2 regions of the Lactobacillus gallinarum genome follow, and region 2 is predicted to be linked to the other one. Evidence: predicted binding sites of a transcription regulator. Region 2 holds the regulator's gene; the other holds the start of a gene.
What was found. The regulator LexA, encoded in region 2, represses DNA repair genes until DNA is damaged. The targets are predictions, from matches to a motif close to CNAACANNTGTTNG.

Region 1 (16,929 bases), on a different contig from region 2:
TGCGGCTAATACGGCTTGACCTTTCTTCACATAATTTCTAGCTTGCATATCGAAAACATGAGCAAAATATTGTTTGGTCTTCTTCCAAGTAATCTTACTCATTGGCCGCTCGATTAAACGGTATGTTATTTCACTAATAGTTAAAATTAAAATCAATTCAATGATTCGATACATGACGGGATGATCGCCCAGGTTATTAATTTTAGATTCAAAGAAAATCATTACTGGGAATTGATAAAGATAAATGCCATAACTTCTTGAACCGATCCAATCAAAAAGCTTATTAGTCATAATTTGATTCCAATGACTGCTTGGATGTGCAATTACTCCAGCAAAAATGCACACAATCAATGAAAATAGCAGCATCCCACCACAATATGCAAATGCTTGTTGTGGATTCATCGCCTTAGCAAAATACATTACCAAAAGCAAAATAAAGGAAACAAGACCTACTAAGTCTAATATGATTCTATCTTGCTTTGGCACTTCTGGATTTAACACCTCTACCGGCCAAATAACAGCTAAAGCGGCTCCCAATCCTAATGAGAAAAATCGAGTATCTGTTCCGTAATAAATTCGATTAATGTCAGTTTTAGTTAAATATAATATTGCCATTTCTAATGCTGACAAAAAAGATAGCGCTAATAAGAAGTAAAAAATTCGTTTCTTCTTTTTAACTAATTTGACTAACAAAAAGATGACTAACGGCCATATTATATAAAATTGTCCTTCGATGGACATCGTCCACAAGTTCGTAAACGGCGATTCATTATTGGCAAAACGTTCAAAATAGCTTTGACCATTATTTATTTGCCAAAAATTAAAGACATTTAGCAAATTAGCAAAAACAATTTGATTTAGTTTAGCTAATAAATTCCTTTGAAAAAGAAAAATATATGTTGCGCTTATCCATAATACTGCAATTAATTGCGGATAAAGTCTCTTAATTCTATTCAAATAAAAATGGCGATTGTTATAAGAACCAGTTTGATCATATGAATTAAGCATATGATCGGTCACTAAATAGCCTGACAAAACGAAAAAAATCGGCACTCCTAGATACCCGCCGATAAAAGAATTAGGATCAAAGTGATAAAGTATTACCCCTATAACTGCTAATGCTCTGAGTCCAGAATATCCTGTAATAAACCGATTTCTTCTCATATTCATTTCTACCCTTATTGCACGAATTCAAAGACAAATTTGCCGATAGCGACATCGTCACCATTAACTGCTCCCTTTTCACGCAATGCATCATCAACGCCTAATCTCTTAAGACGTCTTGCTAAGCGCATAATTCCGTCTTGGTGATCCAAGTTAGTCATTTGAACTAATCTTTCTAACTGTTCGCCCTTAACAACAAATTCGTGTTCTCCAACTTTTTCAATAGTAAATTCATTCTTTTGTGGTGCCTGATACTTGTATTCCTTGGTCTTTTGTACAACCTTAGGCTCTTCTTCTGCACGCTCTTTTTCTACTTCTTCAACAAGCGTTGCAGTATCATTCATAAGCTTATTGACACCTTTATGAGTTACACTGGAAATTTCATAAACAGGTTCATTGTTTTCCTCTTCTTTTAATGCCTTCTTAAATGCGGCAAGCTTTTCTTCCGCACCAGGAATATCCATTTGAGAGGCAACAATTAGTTCTCGCTTTTTGGATAAATCTGTTTCGTAATTTTTCAGCTCGTTTTTGATGGTGTGATAGTCTTCAATTGCTTCACGACCATTATTAGGGTCCATTGACACTAAGTGCAAAATTACCTTAGTTCTTTCAACGTGACGCAAAAATTGAATACCAAGTCCTACGCCTTGGCTAGCTCCTTCAATTAAACCTGGCAAATCGGCCATTGAAAAGTCACGACCATCTGGTAGAATTACCATTCCCAAGTTAGGAGTTAAAGTAGTAAATTGGTAGGCTGCAATCTTTGGCTTAGCCTTAGTGGTTACTGACAATAAAGTAGATTTACCCACTGATGGAAATCCTACTAAACCAACATCAGCCAAGAGCTTTAACTCAAGACGTAAAACTCTGTCTTCACCAGGTTCACCATTTTCTGCAATTTCAGGAGCGGTATTTACACTCGTAGCAAAGTGAATATTACCACGGCCACCGCGGCCGCCTTTTGCTACTACTAACTCTTGGCCCTTTTCAACTAGGTCGCCAATTAATTCACCAGTATTAAAATCATAAACGGTTGTCCCCACAGGTACCTTCAAGTAGAGGTCCTTAGCTGCACGACCATATTGGGATTTTATTCGACCATTTTCACCACTATCGGCTTTAAACTTGCGTCGGTAACGGAAATCCATTAAAGTACGCAAACCACTATCTGCAACAAAAATAATGCTGCCGCCGCGGCCGCCATCACCGCCTGCTGGTCCGCCATTTGGAACATATTTTTCATGGCGGAAAGCCACCATGCCATCGCCGCCTTTTCCGGCTTGGACTTCAATTTTAGTCTGATCAACAAATGTAGGCATGTTTATCTCTTCCTTCCGTCTCAATCTAACTTTTATACTATACCACACAAATACGCTCAACAGCGCGAATTCTGGGTTTTACAACATTAATTTTACAGTTTGTGCTTGGGGTAATGTCAACCCTGCTGCACGCAAATCATCCACTGATGCTTCTTTAATTTTCTTCAAGGAACCAAACTTGCGCAATAACTTATTCCGGCTCTTGGGTCCAATTCCCTTAATTGAATCTAACCGGCTAGATAAAGCATTTTTAGCATGTCTTCTACGGTGAAAAGTGATGGCAAAACGGTGAACTTCATCCTGAATTCGAGTCATTAAATAAAAGCCTTCAGATTTTGGATTCAACGGTATTAGTTTTAATGGCACGCCGTTAATCGGATCACCAAACAGCAAATGGTTAGTCCGGTGTTTGTCATCCTTTACCATACCCGCTACCGGAATATTTAAATTAAGCTCATTACGCAAAACATCCTCACAAGCATCAACCTGAATTTGACCACCGTCCATCAAAATCAAATCTGGCATCTTCTTATGTTCGCGCAATAAACGACCATATCGACGGCGAACAACTTCACGGGTATTGCGAACTTCATCGCCTCCGTTTTGATGTTCAACTTCGCCTTTTAACTTATATTTACGGTAAGCCGTTTTATCAGGTTCTCCATCTTTGAATACTACTAAAGCAGAAACTGGATCTGCTCCTTGAATGTGCGAGTGGTCAAAACTTTCAATAATGTGGCCATATGGCAAGCCTAGTGCATCGAAGATTTCTTTTTGGGCACCTTTGGTTTTACGGTTGCCTAGTTCTAATAATCTAAACTTATCGTCTAACTTCAACTTAGCATTGTCTTTAGCCATATCAAGCAAGGACTTCTTTTGACCACGTTGAGGAGTTCTAACCGGTACTGTTAAAACCTCTGCTAAAGTAGCATTATCAAATCCTGCTGGAATCAATACTTCTTTAGGAAGAACACGGTTTTTTTGACCATAAAATTGCACAATAAAAGAAGTAAAGGCGTCTTCTGGATCAGTGGTGTCAGTCAATGGAAACATGCGCGTCTCACGCCGCAATAATTTGGCCTGACGCAAGAAGAAAATCTGAATAGAAATCCATGATTTATCAACATAATAGTTAAAAATATCACGTTGAGTATTATCATTAGAAATAATTTTCTGCTTTTCAACAGTTTCTTCAATATATTTTAACTGATCACGTATCTCCGCAGCTCTTTCAAATTCAAGCTGTTCAGAAGCCTGCTCCATTTTTTGAGTTAAATCTTGCTTAACTGCACCGATATCTCCATTCAAAAAACGTTTGATCTTTTTAATCTGCTCATCGTACTCCTTTTGAGGAACCTTTTTAAAGCAAGCACCTAAGCATTGCCCCATATGATAATAAAGACATGGACGTCCTTGATAACCATGACAGCGTCTTAATGGAAAAACTTTTTGAATAAACTTCAAGGTAGCCTGTGCAGCATAGACATTGGGATAAGGCCCAAAATAGTAGCCACCATCTTTACGTACAATACTTGTTAAACGTGTCTGAGGATCATGTTCCCGTGTAATTTCAATATACGGATAGCCTGTCCCTTGCTTTAATTGCACATTGTAATATGGTTGGTATTTCTTGATTAAAGTAATTTCTAATAAAAAGGCTTCTTTGTCTGTAGAAACAGTAATGATGTCATAATCTCTAATTTCACGAACAAGTTCTACCCTTCGTCCTACTTGTTTGCTTTTAAAATAAGAACGTACTCTATTTTTTAGATTTTTAGATTTGCCAACATAAATAACCGTACCATTAATATCCTTCATCAAATAACAGCCCGGTTTCTCTGGCAAAAGTTTTAATTTATTTTCAATTAATTGTGTTGCCATTATTCTCATCCTAACAAAAATTCGTATGTAATAGTGTACCACAGCTTTTTTAAGAAGATATTAACTTTGCTCACAAGCCATAGCTATTTATATCAAAATTTGCTAAATTAAATGTACATTGATATAGAAATATAGAGGATACATGATGACTAATTTTGTTTTTGACTTAATCAACCAATTTGGCTACATGGCCATCAGTTTTCTAATTGCTATCGAAAACGTTTTTCCGCCAATTCCTTCCGAAGTAATTCTTTCTTTCGCTGGCTTTGCTACACACCACTCACAAATGACAGTTGTGGGAACAATTATTGCCTCTACTATTGGTGCAGTACTTGGAGCCTTAATTTTATACGGTGTTGGTTGGTTCCTAAATGAAGAACGTTTAGAACGCATCCTAGATCACAAAGCGTTCAAAATGCTTGGCTTTAAAAGAGGAGATGTACAAAAGGCCATTAATTGGTTTGATAAGTATGGCACAGGCGCTATTTTCTACGGACGCTGCATCCCTGTCGTACGAAGCTTAATCTCTATTCCAGCAGGAACCGCAAAAGTAAAAATGTCTAAGTTCTTAATTTACACTACCTTAGGAAGCTTAGTCTGGAATACAATTTTAGTAGCTTTAGGTTCATACATGGGAGAAAAATGGCAAGTTATTGTTACTATCTTTGAAGAATACTCTTTAATCATTGCCGGCTTAAGTGTGGTCACAATGATCTGCTTTTCATTCAAGTGGTACAAACAAAAAATTAAGAATTAACACAAAAAGTCCTATTTTATTGCAAAATAGGGCTTTTTATTCTTCAAAAAATTAAAAATATAATGTAAAATTAATCTAACTTTATTTTAAGGGATGATGTAATGAGATTTAATATTTTCAGAAAACAAAGCATTCAAAATTATCTGGGTAAAGATATTAAATTTGCCAAGACAATGAATGCAGTAGACTTAATGTCCCTCGGGGTAGGTGCTGTAATTGGTACTGGGATTTTCATCTTACCAGGAACGGTAGCCGCTACCCTAGCCGGGCCAGGTGTAAGTTTATCATTCGTAGTAGCTGCTATAGTTTGTGCGCTTGCAGGGATGTGTTACGCCGAATTTGCTTCAGCTATTCCAGTTGCTGGTAGTGCCTATTCATACGGGAATATTGTGTACGGTGAATTTGCCGGCTGGATTATCGGTTGGGCTTTAATTCTTGAATACATGCTCTCTGTAGCTACAGTAGCCGCTGGTTGGTCCTCTTATTTCAGCTCTTTTATTAGTCCATTCGGCCTCAAAATTCCCCATGCCGTTTCAGGACCAATGGATCTAAGTCATGGTGTTTATTTTGACCTAGTGTCCGTTTTAATCATTCTCTTGATCAGTATTTTGCTTTCTCGAGGAATGAAAAATTCAATTAAGATCAATATCGTAGCAGTATTTATCAAAATTGCTATTATCTTAATTTTCATCTTTGCCGGCTTACACTTTATTAAACCAGCAAATTATCATCCATTTTTGCCATATCATTTTTCAGGCGTAATCAAGGGAGCAACCACGGTTTTCTTTGCCTTTCTTGGATTCGATGTAGTTTCTTCTTCCGCTGCCGAAGTTAAAAATCCTAAGAAAAACATGCCACTAGGAATTATTGGTACTTTAGCAATTGCAGCTCTGCTATACTTTGGCGTATCAATTGTCTTAACAGGAATGGTTAACTATACCAAATTAAACGTTTCTAACCCTGTTGCTTTTGCTTTACAATACGTTCACCAAAATTGGGTGGCAGAATTGCTGTCATTTGGGGCAATGCTCGGAATGGCTACTATGATGTTGACTATGATTTATTCAAGTTCTCGTTTAATTTATGCCATGGCTAGAGATGGCCTGCTTCCAACTACTTTCAGCAAGTTAGACAAAAAACACAATTCTCCTCAAAACGCATTAGTAGTAGTAACTATTATTATTGCTCTTGGTGCAGCATTCTTCTCAGTAGATCAATTAGCTAACTTGGTTAACTTCGGTACTCTTTTTGCCTTTACGTTAGTATCTTTCGGTATTTTAAAACTAAGAAAAAGAACAGATATTACCAACGATGGCTTCAAAGTTCCAGGTTATCCATACTTACCTATTATTTCTAGTTTAATCTGTATCTTTATGATTTGTCATTTAAGTTCTGAAGTATATCTAATGGCTGTCATTTGGCTAGTAATTGGAACTGTTATTTACTTTGTCTACGGCTACCATCACAGCCAACTCGATCACGACTAACATACCCAAAATTATGTAAAATAAAAACAGCAATTTCAAAATTGCTGTTTTTTATATTGTCTTTAATTAATTTGATTGATGGCTTTGCCATCCTTAAAGAAGGATAAAACATTATTGGCTGCTTCTTTAGATAAATTAAATCTAGCAACATGAGTAGCTGAACCAACATGTGGAGTCATAATTACATTGTCCATCTCCACTAATTCTTGTCTAGGATGTGGCTCATTTTCAAAGACATCTAATGCTGCACCAGCAATTTCATCATTCTTTAAAGCAGAAATCAAAGCGTCACTATCAACTAAAGAACCGCGAGCTACATTGATTAAAAATGCAGTGTCCTTCATTTGTTTAAACACATCGGCATTAATAATGTGGTAAGTTTCATCGGTTGCAGGAGCATGTAAACTTAAGAAATCAGCATTCTTAATTAATTCATCAAAGTCAACATACTTAGCATCAAGTTCCGCTTCAATTTTTTCATCAAGTTGATGACGATTATGATAGATAATCTTCATCCCCAATGCCTTAGCAAAACGAGCAACTTGCTGACCGATTCTACCCATGCCTAAAATTCCCAAGGTTTTGCCTTCGATTGAATAGCCTTGATTATCATATTCATCAGCATTTAAAAATACGCCTTCACATAAAGTATGATCATAGTAACGAATTCGACGTGCAGAAGCTAAAATCATTGTTAGAGCTAATTCAGCAGTTGGACGCAGAACACTTTCAGGACAATTTGAAACTACAATTTCCTTTTCCTTTGCATATTCCGTATCTACATGATCAAAGCCAACACCATATGTTGAAATTATTTTTAAATTCTTGGCTGCGTCGATCATTTGCTTATCAAAAATCATCTTAGCAACAATTACACCATCATATTCGGCGATATGATCTAAAACCCATTGGCGATCATCATCTGGACGATGACCTACAGGTCCAATAGTTATATCACATACTTCTTTTAAGTCTGTCAAGGCGTCGTCTCTTAAGCCACCTAAAACTAAAATTTTTGCTTTACTCATCTTTATTAACTTCTATTTAAGTATTCTTTTCTTAAGTCAAGATACTACTAATTTGTTTAAATTAACATCTATTTTGCAAATTTATTAATTGCAAGAGCTACGCCATCATGATCACAATCAGCGGTTACGGCATCGGCATGCTCTTTAGTATAATCAACTGCATTGCCCATTGCCACTCCGACACCAGCATATTCTAGCATGGGTGCATCATTTGCCTGATCACCTAAAGCCATAACATTTTGGGGAGCGATTTTCAAATAATCGCACAGTCTTCTTAGTCCAGTCCCCTTATCAACTCCGGCTGCAGTCGCTTCATAATAAAATGGCTCAGTTTTAGAAAAAACTACCCGATCCTTCATCTTTTGAAATAATGGACTCGTAATTTTACTATCTAAGTAATCTGGATCATCAATATACATACATTTAATAAGTGGAATGTGGCGCATCTCTTCTTGAGTTCGATAAGACACTTCTAATTTAACTACACGCGAATTATAAATTGTATAATGTCCTAAATCTCGATTAGCTGTGTAAATTCGATCTAGGCTTACGCTGTGAAAATGCAAGTTCAATTTACGTGCAATTGCTTCAAGATCAATATAATCATCATATTTCAAGCCTTGTTTGAAAATAACCTGACCATTGGTTGATTCAACTACTGCCCCATTAAAACTGACCACATACTCATTATCTTGCTTATTTAAGCCTAGTTCATCTAAATACCGCTGTGCACCAGATAGAGGACGACCTGTACAAATAACTATTCGTTTACCTTCATCTCTAGCAGCCAAAACGGCTTTTTTAACTGTTGGCGTTATTTCTTTTTTAGAATTAACTAAGGTCCCATCAATATCGATTGCTATTAATTTTATTTCGTTCATTTTTCTTTCTTAAAATAAATAAGTATCGCTTATCGCGATACTTATTAAACAGCTACATTTTGGTCATTCTCCTTGAGCTTGACCAATTTTTTCATATCCTCATCACTAATTTGAAAATTGATATTCAAATTTTCTTTCATTTCCGCAACATTATCGCTCTTTGGCAATACAATGCATCCAAGCTGTAAATCAAAGGCTAACATTAATTGAGCCGGACTTACATTATATTTCTTTGCATATTTATTTATTTTCGGATCTTTAAGTAATCGTCCATGTGCTAATGGTGAATAAGCTTCAATTTTAATATCCAAATCATTGCAATATTTCATCAAATCCATTGGTACCTTATTAATATGGACCTCAATTTGATTAACTACAGGCTTTATCGTGCCATTATTGACAATGTTTGCCACGTCTTCTTGCAAAAAATTAGATACGCCAATTGATCTAACCTTACCTGCTTTTACAGCTTCCTCCATTGCACGCCAATTTTCTAGATTTCCTTCAAAATGGCGGTCGTTGGTTCGATTTATTTCAATCCAAGGTTTTGCGGTGAATGAATAAGCAATAAATCAATATACTTCAAGCCAAAACGGTCTAAGGCTTCGTCTATCGCTTCCTTAGTACCTTCATAGTCTTTAACCGCAGTTGGCAACTTAGTTGTTAAAAATATATCACTACGTTCAATATCGGAGTTCCAAATACCTTTACCGACTCCCCTTTCATTGCCGTAGTCCTTGGCAGTATCAAAGGCACGGTAGCCAACATCAATTGCCTGGCGTACTGTTTTTCTAACATCATCATTATTGATTAACCAAGTTCTCAATTGAATTTGAGGAATTTCTACTCCGTTATTAAGCGTCAAAGTCTTTCCAAATTTCACACTTTCACACCTCTATACCTTTGTTTTAGATGTCTCTACTTTTCAAAAATCAATCCATGAATAGCTTTTTACTTCCATGCTATATTTAGCATACATCAAAGTATAATCAAATCCTATACATATATTTATTTTTTCGTATGGGGTTCAACATCTTTTTCTTCAGCTTAAGCATTGATATAAAGCAACTATTATAGCTTTATTATTTGCTTAGCTAAAGTATATATAATATACAAATATAGTTATAAAAAAAAGAGCTGATTTACGTTTCATCAACTCTTTCTCTTCAGTCTCTTAATTCCCACAACCTATAATACTATTTTTAAATATTTAAACAATCTAGTAAATTAAGATGTTATTTTTGAGATGTTATTTTTACCAGCTAAAAAGTAAGGCATCTAAAGCACTTGCACATAATTTCATGCGTTATTTTACAAAAGTGTTACATTATCCTTCAAAATAATGTGTATATGAATATTATTTGAGCTTATCGGCGATCTTTTTTATTAAACCCTTCGCAATTGCCTGCTTAGACATCAATGGCCATTTATCTATCCTTGTATTGTTTTGCTCTAAAATAACGACTTGGTCTTGATCATTACCAAAAACATTCTTCGAAACATCATTGGCTACAATCATATCTGCACCCTTACTCATTAATTTCTTTTGTGCGTTTTTAAGTAAATCATTCGTTTCCGCTGCAAAGCCAACTACTACTTGATTTGCCTTTTTATGACGCGCGACTTCACGCAAAATATCCTTAGTTTTTACTAGAGTTAAAGATAAAGTATTTTGCTCAGGATCTTTCTTTAATTTATGGTCGGCCACCTTTGCCATTCGCCAATCTGCTACCGCTGCAGCCATAATCAAAGCATCCCCCTGCTCAAATTCTCTCTTCACTGCAGTTAACATCTCTTCACTACTTGCTGCATGAATCAATTCAATATTGCCTGCCTTAGGTAGTTCAACTGAAACATTGCCATAAATCAACTTTACTTGTGCACCAGCATCTGCTGCTTCTTGGGCTATAGCAATCCCCATTTTTCCACTTGAACGATTGCCAATAAAACGAACTGGATCGATTGCCTCTTGTGTTCCACCAGCTGTTACTATGACTGTTTTATTTTTCAGGATCTTATTTTGATTCAAGATATTCTCTACCCAAGCTGTAATTTCTTCAGGTTCAGGCATTCTGCCTTTAGCAACATAACCTTCAGCAAGCATCCCTGTGGCTGGTTCCATTACATGAACGCCATCTCTTTTTAAAAGTGATACATTGCGCTTGGTTGCAGGATTATTCCACATTTGATCATTCATAGCAGGCACAACTAATTTAGGTGCTTTTGTTGCCAAAATAGTTGTACTAGCTGCATCATCTGCAATTCCATTAGCCATTTTACTGATAAAGTTTGCTGTTGCAGGGACAACCAAAGCTAATTGACTCCAACGCGCTAAGTGCACATGAGGGATGCTAGCCTCATTTTCTTTTTCCCATAAATCATCTAAAACCGGATATTTTGTTAAAGCTGCCAAAGTATTAGTCGTTACAAAATGCTCTGCATTTTTGGTCATCACTACCCAAACATCATGCCCTTGTTTTTCTAAATTACGAACGACTTGAACAGCTTTATAAGCCGCAATTCCGCCTGTTAAATAAACTGTTATTCGTGTCATTTCTTTTGTTCCTCTTCTAAAATCATTCGTTTTCATTTTATCTCATTCCAGAAAATAGTAGAATAATTTATAGGGGTTAGATTTTGGAGGATAAAATAAAAAAGTGAGATTCATAGCAAAGATAATAGTTTCTTGTCTATTATTGATTACCCTTTCATCCTGTAGTTTTAATAAACAAGCAACTTCATATCCCAAGGTTAAAACAATTAAAGTAGTTGACGAACCGATTTTTCTTAAAAAGCCTCAAATTAGCAAAATGATTCCTTATTCACCATTAAGATTAAAAGATTTATCTACCAAAAAAACGATCTATATTAATCCAAACCAAATTTTGGAGCATTCAAAGAAATGACTAGGTTCATTTCTTTTTTAATTTGCATATAAAAAGGTTGTCATATATAAATTGGTCCTATAAAATTTAAGTAATACAGAAAGGAACTTCATATATGCCAAATTTATCTAATGATTTAAATTCAATTATTAACAAAAGACTTAATAATTTATCTGCTTCAAAAATTCGGGCATTTGATCAAAAGGTTTCAGGTATCCCTAGTATTATCAAATTAACTATCGGTGAGCCTGACCTTGCTACACCTGAACATGTTAAGCAAGCGGCCATCGCTGATATTCAAGCTGATGATTCGCACTATGCTCCTCAAGCCGGAAAGCCGGAACTTCTTGACGCCATCAGCAACTATCTTGACCGTTCAATCGGTGTTCATTATGATCCAAAAAGCGAAATTTGCGTTACTGTCGGAGCTACTGGTGCTTTAAACGATGTATTTATGACCTTGTTAAATCCTGGTGATAAGATTTTAGTACCTACTCCTGTATGGGCATTATATTTCCAATTAATTAAGATGACTGGTGCAATCCCTGTTCAGATTGATACTAAGAAAGATGGCTTTATTTTAACCCCTGAACATTTGCGTCATGTTTTAGAGGGTCGTGGTAAAGGCGCAAAAGCAATCATCTTAACTGATCCATCTAATCCAACCGGCCGTGTTTACCCAGCAGAGACATTGAAGGCTTTAGCTGAAGTTATTAAAGAATATAAGATCTTCTCTGTCACTGATGAAATCTACGCTGAATTAGTTTACGGCAATGCCGAACACCATTCACTTTCAGAATATATTCCTGAGCACAACATCCTTATTTCAGGTTTATCTAAGGCATATGCAATGACTGGTTGGCGTTTAGGTTATATTGCTGGTCCAAAGCAAATCATGCAAAGCATTCGCAAAATCAATGCCTTTTTAGTAACCTCAGTAACAGACAATGTTCAAATGGCTGCTGTAGAAGCTTTAAATAATGGCCAAGATAATCCAATTCAATCACGCAAGATTTATGAAAGTCGCTTGCAATTTATGCAAACTGGTTTGGAGAAGTTAGGCTTTGAAATGGCCACTCCACAAGGTGCCTTTTACATCTTTGCCAAGATTCCTGAAAAATATGGTACTGATGATGAAACCTTTGCATATGAATTAGCTCAAAAAGCAAAAGTTGGTGTTACCCCTGGCCGTTACTTTGGTAAAGGTGGCGAGGGATACGTTCGACTTTCCTACGCTTCATCAACTGAGCAATTACAAGAAAGTCTTCGTCGAATTACTGACTTTGTTAATAACTTATAAATCCATACTAAAAAAGAGCGATCCAACGATCGCTCTTTTTTATTTGTCTTTTATTCTACTTATTCCAAGTTGAGTTTTCTTTAGCATCTTCAGCGGCTAAATCTTCAAGACGCTTTTCAGCTGCCTTGACACTATCTTCATACTTAGCTTCAACTTCAATACCCAAGTCATTCAATTGTTGATCTGCAACTGGAGCTGGAGCGTGCATCATAGGTTCTGAAGCACTAGCGTTCTTAGGGAATGCCAATACGTCACGGATGTTGTCCTTATCAGCAAGCATCATAGCGAATCTGTCAAGACCGATTGCCAAACCTGCGTGAGGTGGGAAGCCCATGTCTAAGGCGTCAAGCAAGTAACCGAATTGTTCATAAGCACGCTTTTCAGTAAAGCCTAATGCCTTGAACATGTTTTCTTGGATTGAACGCTTGTGGATACGGATTGATCCACCACCCATTTCGTCACCGTTCATTACGATATCGTAACTACGAGCATGTGCCTTGTGTGGTTCAGTAGTCAAAAGTTCTACACCCTTGTCGTCTGGCATAGTGAATGGGTGGTGAGCTGCTACCCAACGACCAAGACCTTCATCGTATTCGAATAATGGCCAGTCAACAACCCAAACAAAGTCGTAAACGCCCTTTGGAATAATGCCAGTTTCCTTAGCAAATTCACGACGAAGGTGGTTCAAACTGTCACAGCAGACCTTCCACTTATCAGCGATGAATACAACTAATTCTCCGCCTTCAAGATCGAATTCTTTCTTCAAAGCTTCCTTGTTTTCGTCAGTTAAGAAACGAGCAACAGGACCTGAGAATTCGCCACCTTCAAACTTAACCCAAGCTAAGCCCTTTGCATGGAAACGCTTGATGAATTCTGCCTTTTGGTCGATCTTCTTACGTGAGTATTCCTTAGCACCATTCTTAACAGCGATACCCTTAACAAAACCGCCATCAGCGATTGCACCTGAGAAGACTTTGAAGTCGCTGTCCTTAAAGATTGGGCTTAAGTCATGAATAAGCATACCGTAACGAGTATCAGGCTTATCACAACCGTACTTGTTCATTGAATCGGTCCATGAAATACGCTTAATTGGAGTCTTAAGGTCGATGCCCTTAACGTCCTTCATAATCTTCTTCAAAAGACCTTCAGTGTAGCCTTGAATAGTTTCTTCGTCTGCAAATGACATTTCCATATCGATTTGAGTAAATTCTGGTTGACGGTCACCACGAAGGTCTTCGTCACGGAAACAACGAGCCAATTGGTAGTACTTGTCAAAGCCAGCACCCATGAGCAATTGCTTGAACAATTGTGGTGATTGTGGAAGTGCGTAGAAGCTACCTGGGTAAATTCTTGATGGAACTAAGTAGTCACGCGCACCTTCTGGAGATGACTTACCTAAAATTGGAGTTTCAATATCGATAAAGCCATTTTCATCAAAGAATTCGTGAGTAGCACGCAAAATCTTTGAACGTAAGATAATAGCTTGTTGAACTTCTGGACGACGAAGGTCAAGGTAACGATACTTCAATCTAGTTTGTTCTGAAATTTCAACGCCATTCTTAATTTCAAATGGAGGGTTCTTAGCCTTGTTCAAAACAATAATATCAGTTGCATCAACTTCAACTTGACCAGTCTTCATGTCAGGGTTTACTTCTGAACGCTTAACTACCTTACCCTTAACTTGAAGTACGTATTCATTACCAAGTGAGTCGGCAATGTCCATTAACTTCTTACCGGAGTCCTTGTTAACAACGATTTGTACGATACCTGCACGGTCACGTAAATCGATAAATACCAAGTTACCAAGGTTACGTACACGTTGTACCCAACCATAAAGGTTTACATTTTCACCAATATATTTTTCAGTAATATTGCCACAATAATCTGTTCTTTTTTCGATTTTTTCCATTATTACTAGTCCTTTAATTCTTTCATTACTTTATTCATATCATTAATATCTTCAAGGCTAAGATCAATGGTCTTACCGTCAGCTAAACGCTTAACATTCAAGATGCCATTTTCAAGTTCTTTTTCACCTAAAGTGATTACATACTTGGCACCTTCACGGTCAGCCTTCTTGAATTGGCCCTTAAGCTTCTTCTGGTTAACATCAAAATCAGCTTCAAAGCCTTGCTTACGCAAGCTTCTAGCAATTTCGATAGCCTTTTGAGCAGTGCCATCACCGATATTAGTAATGAAGAAATCAATGCCTTTATTTTCAAACAAAGCTGGATTTTGCTTTTCAAGAACAAGCATTAATCTTTCTTCACCAATACCAAAACCTACAGCTGGAGTTTGTGGACCATTGAATTCTTCAACCAAATGATCGTAACGACCACCACCCAAAATGGTAGTTGCTGATTCCCAAAGACTCTTATCTTCAACCATGAACTCGAAAATAACGCCAGTGTAATAATCAAGACCACGAACCAAATCATCATCAATCACATAATCAATACCTAATTGATCAAGCATCTTCAAGATTGATTCAAAGTTAGCCTTAGAATTATCATCCAAGAAATCACGAATCTTAGGTGCATCTGGTAAGAACTTCTTATCACGATCATCCTTAGAATCCAAGATACGAAGAGGATTATCACGTAATCTTCTTTGAGAATCTTCAGATAATTCATCCTTAACTGGAGTGAAGTAGTTTACAAGGGCATCGTGGTAGTCCTTACGTACTTGTTCATTACCTAAAGTGTTGATGTGAAGTTGGTAGTTCTTAACGCCCAATTCTGCAAGCAAATCGTGACCCATCATAATGGTTTGAACATCAGAAAGTGGATTGCTTGAACCAAAACTTTCTACACCGATTTGGTGGAATTCACGTTGACGACCTGCTTGAGGACGTTCATATCTAAAAGTAGATTCCATGTAAAATACGTTAAATGGCTTTACTACTTCTGGTGCGTACATCTTGTCTTCAACGTAGGCACGAACTACGCCGGCAGTTCCTTCTGGACGAAGAGCAATATGACGACCACCTTTATCGTTGAAGTCATACATTTGCTTTTCTACGATTTCAGAACTATCGCCGCTTGAACGTGAGAAAATTTCGTAATTTTCAAAACTTGGCGTACGAATTTCACGGTAGTTGGCGCGGTTGAAGAAATTTCTTGCAGTTTCTTCGACCTTTTGCCATGAACCGGATTGTTCAGGCAAAATATCGACTGTACCTTTTGGTTTTTGTACTCTCATTTAATCATCCTTTTTTATTTTGATAACTTTAATAATAAAAAAAGCGCCCTTGAACTAAATCAAGGGCGCTCAAATTAGCACGGTACCACCTTTTTGGTTGCTGCGATTAACGCTCGCCAGACGATCCATTATCTGTTAAAGGTGTCACAGACCGCAATCTATCTGCTCTCTCACCACAATGAGCAGTCTCTTTAAATAGATCTTTGCTAATCTTCATTCTTTGTCATCGATAATTCTTTTTTAGCTTATATTTTTATTGTATTAAAGTCAACCTTTGAAAGCGATTTTCTCTAAAGATCTAACACAATTGTGAATGGACCATCGTTTTCTAAGCTAACTTGCATGTCAGCACCAAACTCACCGGTCTCAACATGGAAGCCATCTTGCTCAAGTTCTTTATTGAAATCTTCCCAAAGTTCTTTTGACTTTGGTGGACGCATTGCTTCAACAAAACTAGGACGATTGCCTTTCTTAGTATTAGCCAATAAAGTAAATTGACTAACACTCAAAATTTCACCGCCAACATCTTTCAAAGATAAATTAGTCTTACCATTTTCATCTTCAAAAATACGCATCTTGGCAATCTTATCAGCTGCTTTTTTCACAACTGGAAGTTCATCCCCATTTTTGATGCCGACTAATAACATAAAACCCTTGCCAATTTTACCAACGGTTTTACCGTCGATATTTACTTGAGCATGGTTAACTCTCTGAATTACAACTCGCATTAATTATCTGACCTCTTAGTTTCATAAACATCTGGAATATCACGCAACTTGCTTAAAATCTCATCAAGCTGCTGTGAATTCTTAACTGCAACTGTCACATACATATGAGCAATGTTGTCTTCATTAACCTTACCTGAAATATTATTAATATTCTTAGTAAGTGAATTCAACTTATTAATTACATCACTGAGCAAGTTAGAACGATTGTAGCCAAAGACTTCGATATTCGCATTAAATGATTGAACGCTGTTTTCTTCAACATTCTCCCATTCAACATCAATTAAACGGCCTTGCTCTT
Region 2 (16,929 bases):
TTCAGTTTTGCCATATATTCATTCCGCTAGAGACGGTGTTAGATACTTAGGTAAGTTGATTGCTAAGTATGGTTCACCAGCTGGTAATTCAGTTCTTTTCAGTGATAAAGACGAAATTTGGTACATGGAAATTGTTACTGGTCACCATTGGGTTGCAGAACGTATCCCAGATGATTGTTATGCAGCTACTGGTAACCGTGTGGCAATTGAACAAGTTGATTTTGATAATCCTGATTACTTCATGTGGAGTGAAGGAATTCAAGAATTTGTTGAAGAACATCATTTGAATCCTGATCATGAGGGCTGGAACTTCCGCCACATTTTTGGTACTTACACTGAACAAGACCGTCACTACAACACTAATCGTCAATGGTACATTCAAAAGTTGTTTAACCCAGAGATTGAACAAGATCCACAAGATGGTGATATTCCATTCATTCGTAAGGCTGCTAAAAAGATCACTAAAGAAGATATTCAATTTGCTTTGGGTTCACACTACCAAGACACTCCATATGATCCATTTGGCAAAGGTACTGAAGAAGAAAAGCACCGCTATCGTCCAATTGGTTTGAACCGTACCCAAAATGCCCACATTTTGCAAATTAGAAGTGATGTGCCAGAAGATCGTGCAGCTATTATGTGGCTATGTATTGGTGGTCCAACCTTTACTCCATTTGTTCCATTCTTTGCTAATATGAATGATACTGATCCTTCATATAACAATACTTCAATGGATTACAACATGAATGATGCATGGTGGTACTACAAGTCATTTGCTGCACTTGTTGAAAGTCATTACCCACAATTTGTTCAACTTGACACTACATACTTAACTGAACTTAACCGTTACTTCAGAGATCGTGTTGAAGAAATTATTAAGGGTGCTGATGGCAAATCAGGTGAAGAATTAACTGATTACTTGACTAAGGAAAACCAAAAGACAGTTGCTCATACTCGTGAAGAAACTGAAAAGCTTTGGGGCCAAATGATGATTGATTCAATTAACATGTCTAAGTTAACCTTCAACATGGATGAGAACCTTTAATTTAAAATTCAAAAAACAGTTCAACATTGTTGAGCTGTTTTTTCTTCGGCTAGTATAATTGAGTTAATGAATTGAAAGAATCTGAAATGATGACAGAAAGTACTATTGGATCATTTTTTACTAGAATTAGCAATGAAGTAGAAAAGCAAATGGATGCTGATTTAAAGAGTTTTAATATCAGTGCAAATGAATTAGAAATTTTGATTGAATTGGAACACCATAAGCATGGCAAGACATATGACAAATTAACCAAGGAGCTTCATGTAACTAAGGATAAAGTTGAAGAATTAGTAAAAAGTTTAGTTGCTAAAGATTTAGTTACTGATGATAATGCCACCGTGATTTCTACTGAAGATGGTAAGGAAGTTTGCAAGAAAGTAGAGAAGCACCGCAGAGAGACTGATCAAACCATTACTCAGATGCTTAGCAAAGATGAGACTATAGGTTTAGTTAATGTTTTAAAGAAAATGCTGGAAAAAGAAGAAAATTAGGCAAAAAAAGATCAACTGCTGCAATTTACAACAGTTGATCTTTTTTATTAAAAATTATTTTTTCTTATCTAGGACTGAATGGTGAATACCATAGCAGAAATAAATAATTAAACCGAAGATAAACCAAATACCAGCGTAGAGCTTAGCTTGATAATCTAAACCTAAGAAAACGATTAATGCAGCTAAGAAGCCTAGAGCAGGCAATACTGGATAAAATGGCATCTTGAATGATGGATCATCAATATCTTTACCTTCACGTGGACGTAATTTATAGATACCAAGTGATACAAACATGAATGCGATTAAAGTACCAGCTGAAACTAATTGAGACAGCATAGAGAATGGGAAGAAAGCACCAAGCAAAATACTACCGATAGTCAAAGTCCAAAGTGCATTGTTAGGACGACGGTCAGAATTTAATTTGCCCAACCATTTAGGTAACATACCATCACGACCAAATGAGTAAATTAATCTAGATCCAGCCATTCCCATACCGATCAAGGCGGTAAACATACCTAAAACAGCAATAGTTTGAACGACGACAGCAACTATTGGGTGCCCAGCATAACGTAAAGCCAAACCAACAGGTTCTGCAGAGTTAGCATACATCTTGTAAGGCATCATACCGATCAATACCAAACTAACACCTACAAAAAGTGTAACGGCAATTGCTAATGAGCCTAAAATTCCACGAGGCATTGTCTTTTGCGGATTAATAGCTTCTGCCGAATTAGCAGCAATTGAATCAAAACCGATGTAGGATAAGAAAATCATTGATACACCAGCATAAATTCCTTGCCAGCCACCAAATGGTCCGTGAGCAGTAGGACGATATTTAGGAATAAATGGTGTAAAGTTAGCGCTTTTAATGGCTGTTAATCCAACTACGATAAAGATCAAGATGGCTAAAACTTTAAGTAAAACTAATCCATTTTCTACTCGAGCGGCTCTTGAGACCCCATGCCCAATTAAAAGAGCAACTAATAAAATAGAAACAAGTGAAATTGCATCAATAATTCCACCATTAGTACCAAAAGCGTTGGACAAAGAAGCAGGTAATTTTAATCCTATAGGTGCAATTAATGCCCTGAAGTTAGCAGAAAGTCCAGATCCTACGAATGCTAAAGCAATAAAGTATTCAGCTAAAAGAGCCCATCCGGCTACCCATCCCCAAAATTCGCCGAATACCACATTGATCCATGAATAAGCGGATCCTGCAAATGGCATGGCAGCGGCCATTTCGGCATAAGCAAATGCTACTAAACCGGCAGCAATTGCAGCTAAAATAAATGAAATTGCAACCGCTGGTCCAGTATGTAATGCAGCAACTTCACCGGGCAAGGTAAAGATTGAAGCTGAGACGATCGTCCCAACCCCTAAGGCTAAGAAATCTTTAACCTTTAATGATCGAACCAGGTGTCCATCTTTATTTTCATAAACACGTGGATCTTCTTTTTTGTTCATTCGTTGCCAAAGATTCACAATACAATTCCCCTTTATGTTAAAAATAAGATTACTTAATTATAATTAAAAATACGTTAAAAAATCAACCGTAAGTAGTTCAAATTTCGTATTTTTAATGAGAAAAAAGATAGATTTTGTCTTCATGATTTAAATGATAATTAACATTTTTGGTAGTATCATTTTTTTGATATACTAAAGACTGGTGAAAATTAATGGATGAATTAACTAAAAATGAAGAATTAGGCGACCTATATGCCTATTATGGTTCTTTATTAACTAAAGGACAGCAATCTTATTTTGAAGATTATTATTATAATGATCTATCATTAGGAGAGATTGCGGTTAATCATAATGTATCTCGGCAAGCTATTTATGATAATTTAAAACGCTCCACTAAAATTTTGAAAAATTATGAAGCCAAATTACATATGCGGCGTGATAATAATCATATTGAAGATGTGCTAGCAGATGCACTTTTGTCGATAGATAATAATGATAGTCAAACTGCTAAAAAAGAAATAACCAATTTATTAAATCAATTGAGGGGAGAGTAAACCCATGGCTTTTGAAAATTTAAGTGAAAGAATTCAAAAAGCATTAAAAAATTTAACTGGTAAAGGTAAAGTTTCAGAAGAGGATATTAATAAGGCTAGTCGTGAAATTCGACTTGCATTGTTAGAAGCCGATGTTAACTTCAAGGTTGTTAAGGACTTTATCAAGACTATTAAAAAAGAGGCCCTTGGCAAAGAAGTTCAAGAAAGTTTAAACCCGGGCCAACAAGTAATTAAAATCGTTAATGAACAATTAACGAAGATGATGGGTGAAGAAGCAGTTCCTTTAAACAAGTCTAAGCATATTCCAACTATTATTATGATGGTTGGTTTGCAAGGTACTGGTAAGACTACCACTGTTGGTAAATTAGCATATCATTTACAAAAGACGCAAAAGGCTCGTCCACTTTTGATTGCTGGAGATATTTATCGTCCTGCCGCTGTTGACCAATTAAAGCAAATTGGTGATCAATTAAAGGTGCCTGTCTTTAGCGAAGATGGTGAAAAAGATGTTGCTAAGATTGTACAGGATGGTTTAGCTGAAGCTGATAAAAACAAGAATGATTATGTTTTAATCGATACTGCTGGTCGTTTAGAAATAGACGAACCATTAATGGAAGAATTGGAACGTGTTAAGAAAGTTGCACAGCCAGATAACATCCTTTTAGTAGTTGATGCCATGACTGGTCAAGCAGCTACAGACGTTGCTAAAGGCTTTGATGAGCGACTTGATGTTACCGGAGTAATTTTAACTAAGTTAGACGGTGATACTCGTGGTGGTGCTGCACTTTCAATTCGTGCAGTTACTGGTAAGCCAATTCTATTTACTGGTCAAGGTGAAAAACTAAGTGATTTGGATGTCTTCCACCCAGATCGAATGGCTTCCAGAATTCTTGGGATGGGTGATATGCTTTCCTTAATTGAGAAGGCACAACAAGATTACGATGCCAAGGAAGCTGAAAAAGTCGCTGAAAAGATGCGAGAAAACACTTTTGACTTCAATGACTTTGTTGATCAAATGAAGCAAGTGCAAAAAATGGGTCCGCTTGATCAAATTATGAAGATGATTCCTGGGATGGCAAATAATCCACAGTTGAAGAACTTAAATGTTGATCAAAAGCAAATTGATCATACAATTGCCATTGTTTATTCAATGACTGAAGCAGAACGTGAGGATCCAGATTTGTTGAATCCAAGTCGCAGAAGAAGAATTGCTGCCGGTTCTGGTCGCCCCGTTGTCGAAGTTAACCGTATGATTAAACAATTTAAACAAATGCGGGAAATGATGAGCAAGATGACTAAGGGCAATATGAAGGGATTAAGCAACTTGCCAGGGATGGATTCACCAATGGCCAAGATGGCTATGCGTCGTTTAAATAAGAACTTTAAGAAGAACAAAAAGAAGCGTATGCGTAAGATTAAGAGATTCCATTCTTAAAAAAATAAAGGTGTTAAGGAAAAACACTTTACACCCATTTGTTTTGGTGGTATATTATTAATCGTTAAGTTTTAGGAGGAAATTAATTTATGTCAGTTAAAATTCGTATGCACCGTGCTGGTGCCAAGAGAAAGCCATTCTACAGAATCGTTGTTGCAGACTCACGTATGCCACGTGATGGTCGTTTCATCGAACAAGTTGGTTACTACAACCCAGTTTCACAACCAAAGGAATTGAAGCTTGATGAAGACAAGATCTTTGATTGGTTACAAAAGGGTGCACAACCTTCAGACACTGTTAGATCACTTCTTTCAGGTGCTGGCTTGATGGCTAAGTTGCACGATGCAAAATACAACAAGTAATTTTGCGATTATTTAAAAGCTTGATGCCAAGTGCTTCAAGCTTTTTTTATTACTTAAAAAGGAGCATGCATGGAATATTTTGACGTTGCACGAATTTTAACAACTCATGGATTGAATGGTGAAGTCAAAGTTAACGTGATTACGGACTTCCCAGAAGAGCGTTTTGCTGAAGGGATGCATTTATCACTTAGAAGCGATACTAAACGTGTATTGACTATTGAAAAAAGCCGTCCATTTAAACAATTTTGGTTAATTCAATTTAAAGAAATTACAGATATTGATCAAGCAGAAAAATTACGAGGCCAAATCCTGGTAGTAAGCGAAGAAGATCGTGGCGAATTACCTGACGGTGTTTATTATTATAAAGACATCTTTGATTGCGATGTGATTGATGAAGAAACTGGTAAAAATATCGGTAAAATCGTTGATATCCAATCTCCAGGTGCAAATGATATTTGGCTTGTACGTGAAGATAGTGGCAAGGAATATTGGATTCCAAACATTGCCGATGTTGTTAAAAAAGTTGATGTAGCTGCCAAAAAAGTTTATGTAGAATTAATGGAGGGGTTACGAGATGAAGATTAATGTATTGACGCTTTTTCCCGACATGTTTACACCTTTGAAAGTATCGATGTTAGGACGTGGTTTAGAAGATGGTAAGTGGGATCTCAATTTAGTTAATTTCCGTGATTTCACAACAGATGTACATCACCACGTAGATGATACTCCTTATGGCGGCGGCGCTGGTATGGTACTCCAAATCATGCCAATTAAAAAAGCACTTAATTCTTTATCTTCTACTGGTAAAGTTATTATTACCGCTCCACAAGGAAAAACTTTTAATGAACAAATGGCACAAGACTGGGCAAAAGAAGATGAATTAACTTTTATTTGTGGTCACTATGAAGGCTTTGATCAAAGAGTCTATGACTTAGCCGATGAAACTGTTTCAATTGGAGATTATGTGCTAACTGGTGGGGAATTACCAACTATGAGTATGATTGATGCTACTGTTCGACTTTTGCCTGGTATTTTAGGTAACGCTGCTAGTCCAGTAGAAGAAAGCTTTTCACATGGCTTATTAGAATATCCGCAATATACTCGCCCAGCTGATTTTGAAGGTCAAAAAGTGCCTGAAGTATTAACTAGTGGCAATCACCAAAAAATAGCTGAGTGGCGACACAAAGAAGCGCTTAAAGCAACTTATCTTCATCGTCCTGATATGTTAAAAGATCGTCAGTTGACTATTGAAGAAAATAAAATGCTAGAAGAAATCAAGTCAGAGCTTGATTAAGCTGGCTTGATTTGTTAAACTATTCATCGTGGCAAATGTCACTAATTAAAGTTATGGGTGTTCCGCTGACGCTGGTGCGTGGATGAATGCCGAAGAAGGAGAAAAATATATTATGGATCCATTAATTCAAGAATTGACTAAAGAACAAATTCGTGACGATATTCCTGCTTTCCGTGCAGGTGATACTGTTACTGTTCACGTACGTGTTGTTGAAGGTACTCACGAACGTATTCAGTTGTTCGAAGGTGTTGTAATTAAGAAGAAGGGTACTGGCATCGGTGCTACTTACACTGTTCGTAAGATTGCTTCAGGTGTTGGTGTTGAAAGAACCTTCCCAGTTAACGACCCACGTGTTGCTAAGGTTGAAGTTAAGCGTCATGGTCGTGTGCGTCGTGCTAAGCTTTACTACTTACGTGAACGTCACGGTAAGTCAGCAAGAATTGCTGAAGCACGTCGTTAATCATAACGTCGATATAGAAAAGCTAGTTCCAAACGGAACTAGCTTTTTTGTTTTGATAAATATTTTTAAAGTAATTTATATATAAGTGATAATTATTTAATAATATATTCGTAGTTTGTGAATAATAATATCGTGGAACTCATGTGAAACTGCAAATTAAAATCACAAAGTCACTTTAATATGCAGTGATAGCATTGATAATATAATAAATCTGAATTGTGAAGTAAATTTCACAAACAGAGATATTGAGTGTGGAATTAAAGCGAAAGCCGCCATTTATCCACAATGGCGGCTTTTAATTGATATTAAATTGATTACATTATACTATATTTAATTTAGATGTAAAATAATTTTGACTAATATTATAATTAATATATCAGAAATAGAAACAGGTGAGATGATTGAATTATCCTAAAGAATTACTGGCAGAAGTAAAAGAGAGATCAAAGGGCATGCGTTTAGAAGGAATTAATTCAGGAAGTGGCCCAAGACATCCCTTGCTAATGATCGTAGGCGAAGCGCCAGGACGCAATGAAATCGTTAATAATATTCCATTTAGTGGTGACGCCGGAAAGGAACTGGATAAATCACTAAAGCAAATTGGTTTATCACGAGATCAAGTTTATATTACTAGTGCTGTTCGTAGCCGCCCTTTTAGTGTGAAAAAAGTTTTTAGTAAACGAGAAAATAAAGAAGTAATTAAAAGACCAAATCGTAAACCTACTAAGAAAGAAGTGTTAGCACATGCTCCTTTTTTAGACTATGAAATGCATTACGCAGATCCACAAGTCATTGTTGCTTTAGGTAACACCGGATTAGAGCGACTGCTTGGCCCAGGTCATAAGATTTCTGCTGAACATGGTAAGGTTATTGAGAATACACCAATTCTTGAACTTAATGAAGCTAAAGATGGATATGTTTGTTCGAAAAAGAAATATACGGTTATTCCAGAATATCATCCTGCGGCTGTATTTTATAATCGTAAATTAAGTGATGATATTGTAAAAGATTGGGAAGCAATAAAACCTTACATCGATAAAGAAAGAGAAAATAATGAGTAACGAAACTTTTTTAATCCCTATTAGACAAAATAATGATTTATCCGATATTGCTCTTAATGAGTTGCGAATGGATTTGGATGAGCATCCCTTGCACCAAAGAGCTTATGCAGAGCTAGCCTATCTACCGGGTAACAACCGTAAATATAGTCTTAACAGTGTGAAAACAATTGATAGCCCATTAAGAAATAAAAAGATCTTATTTTTAGGTTCTTCTGTCACATTTGGTTTTGGTGCATTAGGGGAATCTTTTGTAGACTACTTATGGAAAAAAGATGGCATTGCTGCTATTAAAGATGCAGAAAATGGCACTACTTTGGTAGATCAAGATGCCAGTTATCATGGTGATTCTTATGTTGCTCGTTTTAAGGAAAATCTTAAAACACCAATTGATATGTTGGTTTTGCAACTTTCTACTAATGATGCGCGTACAAACCAGAAGTTGGGAGAAATTAGTCAAAATGACCATTTTGATGTAAAAACAATTATCGGTGCGATGGAATATATTATTAGTCAAGCTCTGACTACATGGCATTGTCCAATTTTGATCTATACAAATCCTTATTTTGAAAGTAATTTGTATAATCAGATGGTAAAAGCAACACATCAATTAGCTAAAAAATGGAATATTAAAGTTCTGGATTTATATAATGATCCGAATTTTAAAGACCAACCTGCTCTTTATATGGCAGACGAAATTCATCCGACCCGTGCAGGTTATTTAGAAAAATGGCTGCCAGTTTTTGAAAATAAATTAACTGAAATTTTGACGAAAAAATAAACCCAAGCTTTTTGCTTAGGTTTAAATATTAATCGATATTATTTCTGTAAAGGCCAACTACTTTACCTAAAATACTTACTTTGGATAAGATAATTGGTGCCATTGTATCGTTTTCTGGTTGTAAACGGTAGTGATCGTTCTCTTTATAAAAGCGTTTAACTGTAGCTTCATTTTCATCAGTCATGGCTACGACAATTTCGCCGTTATTAGCGGTATTTTGCTTTCTGACAATGACGCTATCACCGTTTAAAATTCCCGCATTAATCATACTCTCACCGTGAACTTTTAACATGAAGAGTTCACCAGCATCGTTTTCAAGATCAGGTGGAAGTGGAAAATATTCATCTATGTCTTGAACTGCTAAGATAGGTTGACCAGCAGTGACCACACCAACAACTGGGATTTTCTTTGGCTTAATGCCCAATTCCTTTTTACCTTCATCGGTAATTTCAAGTGCACGAGGCTTAGTTGCATCCTTGATTAAAAGACCTTTGCGTTCTAAGCGGGCTAGATGACCGTGAACAGTAGATGTAGAAGAAAGTTTGACCGCAGCACAAATCTCTCGCACTGTCGGTGGAAAACCACGGCGTTCTACAGTATCATAAATATAGCGTAAAATTTCTAGTTGTTTAGTATCGTTGTTTTTCTTAGACATAATTTTTCTCCGTTATTGTAAAAAAGATAGTATTTATGATTATTTTAACAAATAAATAGCATAATCTCAAACAAATGTTCTATAAAAAGCATCTTTTTTTATTGTATAAAATACGGTAGACTAAAGATTGTTAATGTGAGGTGAATATAAAATGAATAAAGATGCAATGAGTAAAGAAGAAGAAAAAAAGGTAACTGATCGAATTAATGAACTTTACCATAAGAAAGAAAAGGAAGGCTTAACTCCCGAAGAGGAACAAGAACGTAAAGAACTTCACAAAAAATTCCTTGCCAACTTCAGAGCTGCATTTAAGCAAGACGTTGAAAATATGGTAATTATCGATAAAAACGGTAAAGAAGTAACCTCAGAAAGAGCAAAACGTGCTCAAAGAAGAAAAGGTCTTAGAAAAGATTAATTAAGCCTTTTAAAAAAGTGAAAAATTATGTAAGATATTATTGTTAGTTAGATGGAGGATATAATATGAATTTAGGTTTAGCAATATTTTTGATTATTATTGCACTTTTAGTTGGTGCCGTTGCAGGTTTCTATGGTGCAAGAGCATACATGAAGAAGTATTTTAAGGAAAATCCTCCTATTAGTGAAGATATGATCGTTGCTATGATGTCTCAAATGGGACAAAAGCCTTCTAACAAGAAGGTTCATCAAGTAATGAACATGATGAAGCATCAACAAAAGTAATTATTAGATTATTTTGTGGTGTTAAGGCGAAGGATTATTCCTTCGTCTTTTTTGGTGTTCTTTTTAAAGAATGGAGTGAGTAAATGAACATATTTAAAAAACTGGGTTGGTTTTTTAAACAAGAAAGGAAACGTTATATTATCGGAATTACTTTTCTTGCTTTAACCTCTTTAGCCAACTTAATTCCGCCAAGAGTATTAGGACTGATGGCAGATCAGCTGGATCAAGGTCACATCTCATGGGGGCAATATGGGATGTTGGTTCTAGCTGTGTTAGCTGCCGCCTTCGTTTTATATATTTTGCGCTACTTTTGGCGTAAGCAAATTTGGGGCGGGGCCGCAGAACTAGAACGACAAATGCGTTCTAAACTGTTCGACCACTTTATGATCATGGACAGAACATTTTATCAGCGCCACCGAACCGGTGACTTGATGGCCCATGCAACTAACGATGTGACTTCTATTCAAAACGTAGCCGGTGATGGCGTTTTAACTTTAGTCGACTCTCTTGTCATGGGATTATCAACTATGATTGCCATGATCATTTTCGTTGATTGGCGACTAACCATCGTTGCCTTATTGCCACTGCCATTTTTGGCACTAGGCGCTTGGAAGCTTGGGGGTCATTTACACGATGCTTTTGATAAGTCACAGGCGGCTTTTTCACGTTTGAATAATAAGACCCAAGAATCCGTTTCAGGCATCAAGGTGCTGAAGACCTTTGGTCAAGGAAAAGAAGATACTCAGGCCTTTGACAAAATGGTCGATGACACAATTAATATCAATAAAAAAGTGTTTGTATGGGACTCCTTATTTGATCCATTGGGTACGGCAATTATCGGTGCAACCTATGTAATTACCATTATTTATGGTGGACTTTTAGTTACAAATAAAGTGCTATCGATTGGTCAGCTCGTTTCCTTCATTGCCTATATTGCCAACATGGTTTGGCCGATGTTTGCGATTGGTTATTTGTTCAATATTTTGGAAAGAGGTAGTGCGAGCTACGACCGTGTAGAAAAGCTACTTTATGAAAAACCGTTAATTACTGATGCCCACGCTGATCAAAGTATTAAGGCTCAAGACTTACAAGGTGATTTGCATTTTGATATTAAATCGTTTGCTTATCCTGATGAAAAGGATATTCCAGTGTTAAAGGACATCGATTTCACCTTAAAACCTGGTCAAACTTTAGGTTTAGTAGGTCGTGTAGGTGCTGGTAAAACGACAATCATTCAGCTGCTATTGAGAGAATTCGACCAATATGACGGTGAAATCACCTTAAATGGCATCAATATCAAGAAAATTCCGCTTAAAGTTTTACTTAGCCAAATATCTTATGTTCCCCAGAACAACTTCCTCTTTTCAACGAGTATTGGTAGAAATATTGCTTTCTCAGAGGCAGATGCAGGCAAAAATGAGATTGCGGTAGCTGCTAAGAAGAGTGATTTGCACGATGATGTTTTACAAATGCCACATGGCTATGAGACTTTAGTCGGTGAAAATGGACTTTCACTTTCTGGTGGTCAACGTCAAAGAATGTCCATTGCCCGTGCTTTGCTTAAAGATAGCCAAATTTTGATTTTGGATGATGCTTTATCAGCGGTTGATGCAAAGACTGAAACCGAAATTCTAACTTCTTTGAGAAATGAAAGAAAAGATAAGACCACGATGATTGCGGCACATAGATTGACATCGGTCATGGATGCCGATTTGATCTTAGTCTTAAAAGACGGTCAAATTATTGAACGAGGCAATCACCAAGATCTGCTCAAAGAAAATGGCTGGTATGCGGAAATGTGGCGTAGACAAGAATTGCAAGCAAAGGTGGGTGAAGATGTAGATGAATAATGAAGAAAAGCAAGAATCAGTGTGGTCTAAGGCAATCCCATTTAAAGAGCAGGTAGCGATTTTTAAACGTTTGATGGGCTTTGTTAAACACTTCAAGTTTGAAATGACCATTGCCTTGATTGGTGCCTTCTTAGTCAGCATTATCAATATTTTGCTTCCGCGTGGATTGCAATATTTCTTAGACAACTTTTTGCTTAAACAAAGTGCAACTGTCCAAATTATTCTGTTTGCGGGTTTGCTTTATGCAGTAGGTTCCATTTTAAAAGCGGTCATTCAGTTTACTTACCAATATTTCTTTGCTTTGGGTTCTGAAAAGACCTTGGAAAGCATTAGAAGAGCGCTTTATCGAAAATTGCATAAGTTAGGGATGCGCTATTTTGACCAAACTCCTGCCGGTTCAATCGTTTCAAGAGTTACTAACGATACGATGACTCTTAGCAACTTCTTGACTGTGCTTTCAACTGTAGTAATTGGTGCTTTTTCTGTGGTTACAGCATTGGTCGCAATGTTTACTACGAACGTGATTGCGGGCTGGATTGTTTTAGCGTTTGTGCCAATTTTGCTCTTTGTTATTTGGCTCTATTCGCAAAAGAGTTCGCGGCTTTATCGTAACTATCGTGAACGGTTGAGTAGAATTAACGCTAACTTGAATGAGTCAATTGAGGGCGTCTCGATTATTCAGCAGTTTAACCAAGAAAAGAGAATGACCAACCAATTTGAGGGTGAAAATGGTGGGTTGATGAATACGCGTTTCAACATGATCCGTATTAACTCATTGCTGCTTTCACCTTTGACTAGTTTGCTTTATTCATTGGCTTTAGCTGTAACGTTGATGTATTTCGGTTTTCCATTGCAGGCAACATTTGTGCCAGCTGGTGTGGTATATGCTTTCTCACAATACTTATCACAATTGTTTAATCCAATTTCAACTATGATGGACCAGATGACTTTCTTCCAAGATGGTATCGTAGCCGGTAAGAGAATCTTTGCGATTTTAGATGATGAACAATATGAGCCAAAGCAAAATGCTCAAGAAGGATTGACTATCAGTCGCGGCAAGATTGAATTCAAGCACGTTAGTTTCTCATATGATGGTAAAAATGAAATTTTGCATGATATTTCATTCGTAGTAAATTCAGGTGAAACTTTAGGTATTGTGGGTCATACTGGCTCTGGTAAAAGCTCGATTATCAATGTAATGATGCGCTTTTATGAATTTGGTAAGGGCGAGATCTTAATTGATGATATAGATATCAAAAAATACCCTAAAGAAGAACTGCGTAAAAAGCTGGGGCTTGTTTTGCAGGAACCATTCATGTTTTATGGTGATATTTCTTCTAATATTCGTTTATATAATAAGAATATTACCGATGAACAAATTAAAGACGCAGCTAAGGCAGTTCAAGCAGATCAATTTATCGAAAAGATGCCAGGTAAATATCACGCAAAGGTAATTGAAGGCGGCGAAGAATTAAGTCAAGGTCAGCGTCAATTAATTTCTTTTGCTAGAACATTGGTTACAGACCCTAAAGTTTTGGTATTGGACGAAGCTACAGCTAACGTTGATACCGAAACTGAAACTATGATCCAACAGGGACTTAAACGTTTACGTAAAGGTAGAACAACTTTAGCGATTGCTCACCGTTTGTCTACAATTGCCGATGCGGATCAAATTATCGTGTTAGACAAGGGGAGAATCATTGAACGTGGTAACCATGAACAGCTTCTTGCTAAGAAGGGTTACTACTACAATTTGTATACTCTGCAGAATAAAGAATAGTTAATAAAGGACGTTTTCCACGATTGCAAACGTCTTTTTGTTATAATGATTAAAAAGAATGAAATAATTATTAATATTCATAGGAGGAAAAATGAGAAGATTTTACGCTGTTCGCGGTGGTGCGGGCGATGTTGCAGAACCAGATGTTAATGCTAAGCCACAAGATAATTTATATTTGGCTGTTAATTCAAATTGGCTTTCTAAAGCTGAAATCCCTGCTGACCGTACTTCAACTGGTGTCAACTCAGAACTTGACATTAAGATTGAAAATAGAATGATGAAGGACTTTGCCGATATTGCTGCAGGCAAGGAAAAGATGCCAGAGATTAAGGATTTTGATAAGGCAATTGCTTTATATAAGATTGCTAAGAATTTTGAGAAGAGGGATGCAGAAGAAGCAAACCCTATTCAAAATGACTTGCAAAAGTTATTATCATTAACTGATTTTGCCGACTTGGGTAAAAAAGCAAATGATTTATACATGGGTCCATATATTTTACCATTCGTTTATGGCGTCGATGCCGATATGAAGAATACCGATGTCAATGTCTTATACTTCGGTGGTCCAAGTACCTTCTTGCCAGATACAACAACTTATAAGACAGAAGATGCTAAGAAGCTATTAGACATTTTGCAAGATCAAAGCATTAATTTGTTAATGATGGCTGGCATTGGTAAAACAGAAGCTAGAGTATACGTTGATAATGCATTGGCTTTTGATGCAAAAGTTGCCAAGGTTGTTAAGTCTACTGAAGAGTGGGCCGACGATGCTGCTATTTATAACCCAGTTTCATATGACAAATTTATTGCTAAGTTTAAGTCATTCGATATGACAAAATTCTTAGATGAACTTTTACCTGAAAAACAAAAGCGGGTAATTGTGATGGAACCACGCTTCCTTGACCATGCAGAAGAATTAATCAACGCTGAAAACTTTGACGAAATCAAAGGCTGGATGCTAGTTAAATACATTAATAGCGTAGCTAAGTACTTGTCACAAAAGTTTAGAGAAGCAGCCTTTCCATTTAACCAAGCAATTACTGGCGCACCAGAAATGCCATCACAAATTAAGCAAGCCTATCGTATTGCCAACAGTGCCTTTGATGAAGTAGTTGGTATTTTCTATGGTAAGAAGTACTTTGGCGAAAAGGCTAAACATGACGTTGAAGATATGATTCACAACATGCTTAAGGTTTATGAAGAAAGAATCAACCATAATACTTGGCTTTCTGATGAAACTAAGAAGAAAGCAATTGTTAAATTAAATGCTTTGGTTCTTAAGATTGGTTACCCAGAAAAAATTGAAAAGATTTTTGACTTGTTACAAGTAGATCCTGAAAAGAGCTTATATGAAAATGAAGCTGCTATGGATAAAGTACGTACCAAGTACGAACTGGATAAATTAACTAAGCGGGTTGATCGATCTGTATGGCTTATGCCAGGTAACTTGAACAATGCTTGCTACGATCCACAAAGAAACGATTTAACTTTCCCGGCTGGAATTTTGCAAAAGCCATTCTATGATATTAACCAATCAAGAGGTGCCAACTACGGTGGTATTGGTGCTACTATTGGTCACGAGGTTTCTCACGCCTTTGACAACAACGGTGCCAAATTTGATGAAAATGGTAATATGAACAACTGGTGGACCAAGCAAGACTTTGCTGAATTTAACAAGCGTGTGGGCCAAATGATCGACATTTTCGATGGTTTGCAATATGGTCCAGCTAAGATTAATGGTAAGCAAGTTGTTTCTGAAAATATTGCTGACCTTGCTGGTTTAGCTTGCGCCGTTCAAGCAGGCAAAAATGATGGTGCAGATTTGAAGGATTTGTTTGAAAACTACGCTAGAAGCTGGATGGAGAAACAACGTCCAGAGGCAATTAAGACTGAAGTTCAAACCGATGTCCATGCACCACAACCAACTAGAGTAAATATTCCGGTTCAATGCCAAAATGAATTCTATGATGCATTTGGCGTTAAGAAGACAGATGGTATGTGGCTTGATCCAGAAGATAGAATTACAATCTGGTAAAAATAACAAGAATCTATATTGGCCTAAGTGAATAAGATGAAGATAACCCATTAGGTTATGTAGCATTGACCTTTGATAAGCTTAACCACCAAATTTTAGGTGGGGTCGGAATGTCTACTTATGATTTAACAGGTCAAGGAAATGTCCTTAGTTTAGCTATTAGCCATAGACTTACTTTAGAAGATTTTGCAGAACAAGATTTCTTCTTCTCACCAAGTTTTGACCGTCAATGGAGTATACTTAACTTGGCGGCCCAACATACCTTAGGCTGGGCTAAATTTTAATTTAATGAAAGTAGGTCTCAATATGAAGTATCCAGAAACAAAAGAAAAGTTAAATGAATTAGTCATTAATTTATTGCATATGCATATGATTGTTCGCCGTCACCATTGGTATATGCGCGGCAGTCAATTCTTGAAGTTGCACCCATATCTTGATGACTTAATGGATGAACTAGATGATCAGATTGATGGTCTTGCAGAAAGACTAATTACCATCGATGGTTCACCTGTTGCCACTTTAAGGGAAGTTGTTCAATTAAATAAAATTCCTGGTGAAAAGGGGAGTTGGGACTTCACTAATACACAAAGACTTGAAAAGATCATTTCAGGCTATCGTTATTTAGATAAGCTCTATGAAGAAGCGCTTGAAGCTTCTGATAAAGAAGGAGATTACTCTACTAATGATATTTTGACTGGTTTCCATACTGATCTTGAAAAGCGGCTTTGGATGTTAACGGCTGAACTTGGTCAAGCTCCAGATATTGATGCATAAGTCGTAAATTTAGAGAAAATAGCGAATCTGTAGTGGTTCGCTATTTTTTATGGCAAAAAGCTCTATCACAATTTACGTAAGCACCTGAAATTTGGACTGTAATTTCGAGGCTTTTGTTATGTCTAAATTATCTGAACGAGACATTAATTATTTCTGAAACTTGCGAACTCTGTTCGCGGGTGTGTCATTGTT

Region 1: a site for LexA is predicted at 4,379-4,392, ahead of uvrC (excinuclease ABC subunit UvrC). Genes of this name have one in related genera too.

Annotation. Positions count from the first base shown of each region.
Region 1 covers NZ_NFKZ01000005.1:70,933-87,861, forward strand. The annotation lists gene B5E95_RS03505 (acyltransferase family protein) at 1-1,164, opposite strand, end outside; gene obgE (GTPase ObgE) at 1,179-2,483, opposite strand; gene uvrC (excinuclease ABC subunit UvrC) at 2,562-4,364, opposite strand; gene B5E95_RS03520 (DedA family protein) at 4,510-5,121, shown strand; gene B5E95_RS03525 (APC family permease) at 5,223-6,608, shown strand; gene B5E95_RS03530 (NAD(P)-dependent oxidoreductase) at 6,671-7,636, opposite strand; gene yidA (sugar-phosphatase) at 7,705-8,517, opposite strand; partial or broken gene B5E95_RS03540 (aldo/keto reductase family protein) at 8,562-9,400, opposite strand; gene coaBC (bifunctional phosphopantothenoylcysteine decarboxylase/phosphopantothenate--cysteine ligase CoaBC) at 9,875-11,071, opposite strand; gene B5E95_RS03555 (aminotransferase class I/II-fold pyridoxal phosphate-dependent enzyme) at 11,518-12,702, shown strand; gene aspS (aspartate--tRNA ligase) at 12,758-14,611, opposite strand; gene hisS (histidine--tRNA ligase) at 14,617-15,903, opposite strand; gene dtd (D-aminoacyl-tRNA deacylase) at 16,194-16,631, opposite strand; gene B5E95_RS03575 (RelA/SpoT family protein) at 16,631-16,929, opposite strand, start outside.
Region 2 covers NZ_NFKZ01000002.1:68,935-85,863, forward strand. The annotation lists gene B5E95_RS01505 (C69 family dipeptidase) at 1-1,045, shown strand, start outside; gene B5E95_RS01510 (MarR family winged helix-turn-helix transcriptional regulator) at 1,135-1,536, shown strand; gene B5E95_RS01515 (APC family permease) at 1,591-3,018, opposite strand; gene ylxM (YlxM family DNA-binding protein) at 3,213-3,554, shown strand; gene ffh (signal recognition particle protein) at 3,559-4,989, shown strand; gene rpsP (30S ribosomal protein S16) at 5,079-5,351, shown strand; gene rimM (ribosome maturation factor RimM) at 5,421-5,936, shown strand; gene trmD (tRNA (guanosine(37)-N1)-methyltransferase TrmD) at 5,926-6,645, shown strand; gene rplS (50S ribosomal protein L19) at 6,758-7,105, shown strand; gene B5E95_RS01550 (uracil-DNA glycosylase) at 7,507-8,166, shown strand; gene B5E95_RS01555 (SGNH/GDSL hydrolase family protein) at 8,159-8,944, shown strand; gene lexA (transcriptional repressor LexA) at 8,973-9,599, opposite strand; gene B5E95_RS01565 (DUF896 domain-containing protein) at 9,751-10,014, shown strand; gene B5E95_RS01570 (YneF family protein) at 10,080-10,298, shown strand; gene B5E95_RS01575 (ABC transporter ATP-binding protein) at 10,382-12,148, shown strand; gene B5E95_RS01580 (ABC transporter ATP-binding protein) at 12,141-13,928, shown strand; gene B5E95_RS01585 (M13 family metallopeptidase) at 14,020-15,963, shown strand; partial or broken gene B5E95_RS01590 (FAD-dependent oxidoreductase) at 15,999-16,247, shown strand; gene B5E95_RS01595 (Dps family protein) at 16,270-16,737, shown strand.